DNA from 2 places in the Weizmannia sp. CD-2023 genome. Region 1 is predicted to be linked to the other one. Evidence: riboswitches for the same ligand, from Rfam matches in the RefSeq annotation. Region 1 holds a riboswitch; the other holds the start of a gene.
What was found. A riboswitch is a leader RNA that binds a small molecule or an ion and turns the genes downstream of it on or off. The one in region 1 is predicted to bind cobalamin.
Positions count from the first base shown of each region.

Region 2: another riboswitch for cobalamin. It lies ahead of P9687_RS12085 (ribonucleoside-diphosphate reductase subunit alpha); the one in region 1 lies ahead of P9687_RS04940 (terpenoid cyclase).

Region 1 covers NZ_JARTJQ010000036.1:15,329-19,758, forward strand. The annotation lists gene P9687_RS04930 (ECF transporter S component) at 1-165, opposite strand, end outside; gene P9687_RS04935 (DUF4430 domain-containing protein) at 177-932, opposite strand; gene P9687_RS04940 (terpenoid cyclase) at 939-2,366, opposite strand; adenosylcobalamin (AdoCbl) riboswitch at 2,419-2,566, opposite strand; gene htpG (molecular chaperone HtpG) at 2,732-4,430, shown strand, end outside.
Region 2 covers NZ_JARTJQ010000081.1:33,960-38,389, forward strand. The annotation lists gene P9687_RS12070 (heavy metal translocating P-type ATPase) at 1-648, shown strand, start outside; gene P9687_RS12075 (heavy-metal-associated domain-containing protein) at 670-891, shown strand; cobalamin riboswitch at 2,040-2,235, shown strand; gene P9687_RS12080 (hypothetical protein) at 2,193-2,411, shown strand; gene P9687_RS12085 (ribonucleoside-diphosphate reductase subunit alpha) at 2,362-4,430, shown strand, end outside.

The DNA.
Region 1 (4,430 bases):
ACTGCAAATGATGATCACCGTGCATGGCTGGACATTCGGGATTGACGCCATCAAAATCCGTCCGGCCACGCTCAGTGCGGCTAGCATGGCAAGAAGCGCCATTCTCCTTGTCAGCCGTGAAGCGTTCTTCGCTGACTTCTTTTTTTCAAGCGGCTGATTCCCCATATTATGCACTCCTATTTAGAATAGAACCAGACAACCTGATCGCCGGCTTTTAATTTATACGTCCCTGCGGAAACGTTTGGCTCTTTTCCGTTTACTTTATATTTCCAGCCGCTCATGCCGCCTTGATCCCCTTCATACTGGCCGTCAATGCCTTTTACATAGGCCGTTGCACCGGATCCGGAATAATCGACGCTTACACCTTCAGAAGCGGTAGCTGTTTTTAAAACGGAAAATGCTGTGTCTCCGCTTTTATAACTGTATTTGCCGCCGAAAACTGGCCCTTTATAGCCCTTTACCGTTAAAGAAACCGTTTCGGCCTTTGCTTTAGATGAGGCTCCCGTGTTGTCGGAAGCACGGCTGTCATTGGAACCGGACGAAGAAGCCCCAGTTGTCGTTTTTGTTGATGTGCTGGATGTGACCGCCGTTTTTGTATTTGTGGCAGGTGTTTCATCCGTTTTGCTGTCTGTCGAAGCTTTAGCCTCAGTATTTTTGGAACGAGCGGCTGAATCTTTCACGTTGCTTCCGGATCCGCCCGTATTGCTTTTTTCATCCGTTTTGATACTGCCAGCGTCGTCCGTTTTCTTTCCGGATGTATTTTCTTTTGCTGCCGTACTCTTTTCCTTTGCTGCAGTGTTTGCAACTTGTGTTGTTTCTGAATAGGTTTTAACGGTTTTCGATTCAAAATGGAAACCGTCGATCAAAAACCAGGCGCCGAATGCAATCAATAAGACGGCAATACTATCAATGATCATGCTTTTATATTTCATTCCTGCTCATACCCCCAGAAATTTTTTACTGATGATTAGCAGGATGACGCCTGCACCCGCAGATAGGGAACCGACCCAGCCGTGCACAGGAGAAATACCCGTTGTTTTGGTAATAACGACTTTTTTCGGCTCTTGCTGCACATCTTCTGCAGGGGTTGCCTGGTCAGTTGCAGCTGCAGGCTTGTCCTCTTTTTTTGCATGTGAAACTTTTTCTGCTTTTGCCGGCGTTTGATTTTTAGTTGCAGCTGGCTTTTCTACCGTGTTGGTTTTTGTGATGGTGTTGTTGTTTGTAATTGTATGATCTTTCGTAATCGTATTCGTTTTGGTGACGACTTCTTTCGCATGCTTTTCAACCACTTTTGCAGCGGCAGCAGCTGGACTTTGGCTGGTGGTTTTGCCAGTCCCATTATTATTTGGAGAATTGTCGCTACCTTTACTCCCGGTATTGCTACTGCTCGAATCCTTGTCCCCGGCACCCGAATCGGTTGCGTCTGTACAGGCAGAATAGGAGCTGCTTACTTTCCGGAAGTTATACAGGGTATCCCCCTTGAGAAAAAGGTCATAGGCGACAAGGGCCTGGAAAACCTGTTCTGTTGAAAAGCTATCTGAAGATTCGCTTGCCGTTTGCCACTTGTACCCGCCGTTTTTGGCATCTTTATAGGTGCTGAGCGCAGAAATTGGATTCATGCCTTTTTTAACAAAATCATCGGTTGACGGGTCAACGCCGACAGAGACAAGACCGATGATGGCCTGGGCGGTTGTGCACGAATTGTCAAAGCTGGCGTTTTCTTTTTCTGCTGCCTTCAAGTATTTAATGCCATCCCGGATTGCCGTGTTCACATCTTTATCATGTTTATCCTGATAAGTGCCAAGCGCGGTCAGTACCATGCCGGTTGAGTCAACATCCGAATTTTTGGCGGTCAAACTCCAGCTCCAACCGCCGTCCGGAAGTTCCGCATCAACCAGTTTTGCTGCAATTTTAGCAGGAGTATTCGGTGCATCACTCGGAATCTCATAATTATCCGTATTCAAAGCGATTAAATCATAGGCATATCCGGTTACCGAGCTTTCTGCCGCCGTATCGTATACGCGTTTGATCAAATTCTCTCCTTGAAAGTTTTCCGGATCCTCTCCAATCGCTTTTAGAGCAATGATGGTCTTAACGAGTTCCGTACCGGTTAACTCTTTGCCTTTGGCTCTCACCCGGTTTATTAAAACTTTCCGGTACTGCTTTATCTCATGGGCTGTTAGCAAATTCTCCTTTGCCAGTGCGGCTACTGCAAAATCCGAGTTTAAAGCGGAAGATTTAAAATATGATGCCGTATCCTTTATATCTTTGCAGACAGATACTGCTGCAAAACTGTGGATTGGAACTGCAAATGCCAAAACAAAAACAATTCCCAGAAAGAGTCTTCTTGCACTTTTTCCCACCATTACCGCTCTCCTTTCATAAAAAACCCCTTGTATAAAAGAGGTATACAAGGGCAAAAATTTTTCGCCTATACCTCGTAGGCTTCAAATAAACCGACAGCTTGGGAGAAAGATCTGACTTAGGAAAATTTTTTCCATCACAGTGGCGGGACCGTACAGGAATTTCACCTGTTTCCATCGCCCAAGCCCGTATTTAGATGTCAGTAATTAATTATAGAACAACCCCTGGCAGTTGGAAAGGACAATTTCTGCCACTGTTTCATTGACAAACAAGCGGTGCTGTGCTAAAAAATAAGATGTTAGCACTCTGGTGTTAGGAGTGCTAAAGGGACATTGCCATCATCTATACATATAAAGGAGAGATCGAAGTGGCGGTAAAGGAATTTAAAGCAGAATCCAAACGGCTTCTCGACATGATGATCCACTCGATTTACACGCAAAAAGAAATTTTCTTGCGTGAGCTGATATCCAACGCCAGCGACGCGATTGATAAAATTTATTACAAAGCTTTGACAGATGAAAATTTAACATTTGATAAAGACAGCTACTACATTAAAATTACCCCGGATAAAGAAAACCGGACGCTGACTGTTTCTGATACCGGGATCGGCATGACGGAGACGGAACTGGAAGAAAACCTCGGCACGATCGCGCAAAGCGGTTCGCTCGCTTTTAAACATGACAATGAAATGAAAGACGGGTATGATCTTATCGGCCAGTTCGGCGTCGGCTTCTACTCGGCGTTCATGGTGGCAGATGAAATTACCGTCATTTCCAAGGCTGCGGGGAGCGATCAGGCTTATAAATGGCAGTCGAAAGGTGCGGAAGGCTATACGATTGAGCCGTGCGAAAAAAACGGCAACGGTACGGATATTATATTGAAGCTGAAAGAAAACACAGAGGATGAAGACTACGATCAGTATTTGGAAGAGTACCGGCTGCGGGCCATTGTGAAAAAATATTCCGATTTTATCCGCTACCCGATTAAAATGGATGTAACGGAAAGGCGCCTGAAAGAGGGCAGCGATGATGAATACGAAGAGGTCAAAGAAGAACAAACGCTCAACAGCATGGTCCCGATCTGGCGCAAAAACAAGAGTGAGCTGACAGATGAAGATTATGAGCAATTTTATATGGAAAAGCATTACGGCTTTGACAAACCGGTCAAGCATATTCACATCAAAGTTGACGGCACCGTGCGTTACAATGCAATTCTTTACATTCCGGAAAAAATTCCGTTCGATTATTATACGCCGGAATATGAAAAAGGGCTGGAACTGTATGCGAATGGCGTTCTGATTATGGAAAAATGCCCGGATCTTTTACCGGATTATTTCAGTTTTGTCAAAGGGATGGTCGACTCCGAAGACCTGTCTCTGAACATTTCGCGGGAAATGCTCCAGCACGACCGTCAGCTAAAACTGATTGCGAAAAATATCAAAAACAAAATCAAGCGTGAACTAGCTAACCTTTTAAAAGAAAACCGCGAGCAGTACGAAGCATTTTTCAAATCATTCGGCCGCCAGTTGAAATTCGGGGTGTACAATGAATTTGGCGCGCACAAAGAAGATTTGCAGGATCTCCTGATGTTTTATTCTTCAAAAGAGAAAAAGCTTGTTACGCTTGATGAATACGTAAGCCGCATGCCGGAAGACCAAAAATACATTTATTACGCAACCGGTGAGTCGATTGACCGGATTGAAAAATTGCCGCAGACGGAACTTGTGCTTGATAAAGGATACGAAATCCTTTACTTTACGGAAGACATCGATGAATTTGCGATCAAGATGCTCATGAATTATAAGGAAAAAGAATTCAGGTCCGTATCAAGCGGCGATCTCGGTTTTGAAACGGAAGACAAAAAAGAAACCGATGCCGAGGAAAAAGAAAACAAAGAGCTCTTTGCATTTATGAAAGAGACACTGGACGGAAAAGTGAAAAATGTCCGTGCCTCGCACCGCTTAAAATCGCATCCGGTCTGCTTTACAACGGACGGCGAAGTGTCGATTGAAATGGAAAAAGTGTTGAGCGCAATGCCGAACGGACAAAATGTAAAAGCCGATAAAG
Region 2 (4,430 bases), on a different contig from region 1:
TTGGAAGCCATTCTGTCCATCGCCGACCAAATCCGTGAAGATGCCCGGGCTGCCTTGGAGGACATGCGCGCTGCCGGGATCAAAAGGATCGTCATGTTAACAGGCGATAACCGCCATACCGCCCGAGCCGTCGCCAACCAATTGGGTATTGATGCCTTTCATGCAGAGCTGCTTCCGGATGAAAAAGTGGACTATGTGAAGAAACTGAAAGAGGAAGGAGCTGTTGTGGCGATGGCAGGAGACGGCATGAATGATGCCCCTGCGATTGCAACGGCAGATATCGGGCTTGCCATGGGGAAAGGCGGAACGGATATCTCTATCGAAACGGCTGATATCGTTTTGATGGCAGACAAGCTTTCCCAATATGTCCATGCCTTTGCCCTTTCGAAAAAAACGATGCGGAATATGAAACAGAATATAGCAGTGGCATTGGCGGTCGTCGTATTTTTGCTTGTTGGGGTTCTCCGGGGGCAGGTAGACCTTGCAGCCGGCATGTTTGTCCATGAAGGCAGCGTTTTAGCTGTTATTCTCAATGCGATGCGGTTGATCGGGTTTGCACCAAAAGGCGGACGGCAGAAGTTCAAGATCAGCAAAATGGGCGAACTTGATGGAGATCAATTACGGAAACCGGTGCGGCATGTAAAATAAAAACAAAAGGAGGGAAACGGAATGAAAAAAGCCGTGATGCAATTAGAAACGTTAACCTGTCCGTCTTGTATGAAAAAAATAGAAGGCGCGCTGGACAAAGTGGAAGGCGTGGAAAATGTGAAAGTACTTTTCAACGCCAGCAAGGCAAAAGTAGATTTCGACGAGGCAAAGGTTTCAACAGATGAGTTGAAAGAAATCGTTGAAAAAACAGGCTATCAAGTTCAAGCAGTGAAGACGAATTAAAAAAGGATAAGGTTGAGGCCAGTTGTTGGTCCCAACCTTTTCTTTTTTTGCAACCTGAAAGACGTATACGAATCAGCCCAGAAAGGTCGCGGTTGTTGGATCAACTTTTTCATTTTTGCAACTGCTGCTTGAAAGGGGCGGGAATAACGGGCTAATCGGGATTGCCTCTATAACGTAGACAGGTTCTATGTGAAGGAAGGCCTCCGTTTTTTTCAAGCTTCCTTAACAGGAAGATCTTCGTTATTTCGTGCTTCCTTAACGTAGCTGGGCTCTATGTGAAGGAAGGCCGTCGTTTTTGCATGCTTTCTTAACGTAGCCGGGTTCTATGTGAAGGAAGGCCGTCGTTTTTGCATGCTTTCTTAACGTAGCCGGTTCTACGTGAAGGAAGGCCGTCAATTTTGCAAGCTTCCTTAACATAGCCGGGTTCTATGTGAAGGAAGGCCGTCAATTTTGCAAGCTTTCTTAACGTAGCCGGGCTCTATGTGAAGGAAGGCCGTCATTTTTTCAAGCTTTCTTAACGTAGCCGCACTCTATGTAAAGGAAGGCCGTCAATTTTCCGTGTTTCCTTAACGTAGCCGCCCTCTATGTAAAGGAAGACCTCCGTTTTTTCAAGCTTCCTTAACATAGCCGCGCCCTATGTGAAGGAAGATCTTCATTTTTCCGTTCTTCCTTAACGTAGATGGGCTCTATGTTAAGAAAGCCCTTCATTTTTCCACGCTTTCTTAACATAGCCGGGCTCTATGTGAAGAAAGACCTTCGTTTTTCCATGCTCCCTTAACGTAGCCGGGTTCTATGTGAAGGCAGCAGCCCACATTTTCACCAGTGCTTTACGAAGAGCGCCCCTATGAGAAGGAAACGCTTAAAATTTTTGCCATTGTGCTTCTGGTTTTTTGCAATGTCATGTGTGGGGGAGAAATTTAATGGGTAAAGTCAAACCGATGTATTGTACCTGCTCCCTCAATCGTCTAAAATGGATAACGGACTGTGAAAATCCATTCCTTAAGGAAAAAGGCGAAGAAGGCTGCTCCGTATTCGGCATCTTTTTACGGACAAACTTGAAACATATTCAACGTAACTGAGGATTGATATCTTTTGTCGAATATGGTAGGATAACAACATATAGAAATTCTAAAACAAAAAAATACTAAATATAGTATGCGAGTATTGGTGGCTTTGAGATGCCTGAAAAGGGAATCCGGTGGGAAACCGGAGCTGCCCCCGCAACTGTCAGTGTGGACGAAAGAGCAAACCACTGTACCGGCTGCTTTTTTTGGCGGCGGTATGGGAAGGGCTTCATTAGAATGAAACACAAGCCAGGAGACCTGCCAATACTTGAAGTTTCTATTCTTCGGGGTGCGGGAACGGGAAACGGTAAAACAGATGATCACGGATGCTGTTTTTCTGCCGTTTTTGCCGTTCATCCCCCTGAAATGAACGGTTTTTTTGCGTTCAAAAAAGGGAGGAGAAAACGTGATATCTATTCAACTGGAATCAAAAGAAATGATTTTGCAGCTCATTGATCAAATGTCTGCAGGCCTGGAGATTGAAACCGGCGCTTATAAGGAAAAGATTTTAAAGTTATGGGACCAGGATGCCTCTTTGGTGGAAAAAACAGATCTACTTATTAAACATGCCCTTGAAAATATCGATGAAGCAGGTGCGGCCTGGACATTCTTTGCAGCGAGAATTTACTTACATAAGCTTTATGCCGAAGCCGCCAAAAACCGGCATTATGATCCAACCCTCAAGTACGGGTCTTTCTATGATTTGATCAGGCAGCTGGTAGAAAAAGGCATTTATTCTCCAAAACTGCTTGACAAATATACAAAGCAGGAAATAGAAACGCTCGGCCGCCTAATCGACCCGGAGAAGGATTTGCTTTTTACGTATCCCGGCCTCTATACGCTCGTAACCCGTTATCTGGCAAGTGATTTTGAAAAGCATGTCTATGAACTGCCGCAAGAGCGCTGGATGGTGATTGCGATGTACCTGATGCAGGATGAACAGCAGGAAACCCGGATGGAACATGTGAAGGAAGCGTACTGGGCACTCAGCAATCTGTACATGACGGTCGCAACCCCGACGCTCGCGAATGCGGGCAAAACGCATGGCCAGCTCTCGAGTTGTTTCATTGATACAGTGGCGGACAGCCTGCAATCAATCTATGACAGTAACACCGACATCGCCCAGCTTTCGAAAAACGGCGGCGGGATCGGTGTGTATATGGGAAAAATCCGTGGACGGGGAAGCGCGATTAAAGGTTTCCCGGGCATGTCGAGTGGTGTGGTGCCGTGGATCAAACAACTGAACAACACGGCAGTGAGCGTTGACCAGCTCGGGACAAGAAAAGGCGCCATTACCGTCTACCTCGATGTGTGGCACCGCGACATTGAAGATTTTCTCGATTTGAAGTTAAATAACGGCGATGACCGGCTCCGTGCCCGCGATATTTATACAGGCGTGTGCATCCCAGATTATTTTATGGAACAGGTGGAAAAGCGCGGGGACTGGTATGTTTTTGATCCGCATGAAGTAAAAGAAGTCATGGGGTTTGCTCTTGAAGATTTTTACGATGAAGAGAAGGGAAAAGGGAGCTGGCGTGAAAAATATGAGGCGTGCATCCATGCCGATCTCCGTTCGAAAAGGAAAGTTCCGGCGATCGAGATTATGAAGCGCATCATGAGATCGCAACTTGAAACAGGAGCGCCGTTTATGTTTTACCGCGATGAAGTGAACCGGCAAAACCCGAACAGCCACAAAGGGATCATTTACTGCTCCAATTTATGCACGGAAATTGCCCAGAACCAGTCCCCGACTGAGCTGATTGAAGAATGGATCAAAGAAGAAAATGTGATCGTAAAGAAATACCGTTCCGGGGATTATGTCGTCTGTAACTTGAGTTCCATCAATCTTGGGAAAGCTGTCCCGGACGGGGTGCTCGAACGGCTTATCCGCATCCAGGTCCGCATGCTCGATCATGTGATTGATGTCAATACGTTGCCCATTAAACAAGTGCAAATCACGAACAAAAAGTACCGTGCGGTCGGGCTTGGCACATTTGGCTGGCATCATTTGCTGGCACTTGAGGGAATTGAATGGGAAACGGAAGCAGCCGTCGAATATGCGGATAAACTGTACGAAAACATTGCCTACTATGCGATTAAAAGCAGCATGGAATTAGCCAGGGAAAAAGGCAGCTATCCGGCATTTCCAGGCAGCAAGTGGAGCACCGGCGCTTATTTTACCGGTAAAGGCTACACAAGTGAACGCTGGTTGGCGCTTGCTGAAGAAGTGAAAAAATACGGCTTGCGGAACGGATATTTAATGGCGGTTGCACCGAATGCGACCACTTCGATTATTGCCGGCTCGACAGCAAGCATTGACCCGGTTTTCCAGCCTTATTATATGGAAGAAAAAAAGGATTACAGATTTCCGGTTACAGCGCCTGATTTAGACCACCGGACGTACAACATTTACCGCCGTTCGGCTTATAAACTTGACCAAAGATGGTCCGTCCGGCAGAATGCGGCAAGGCAAAA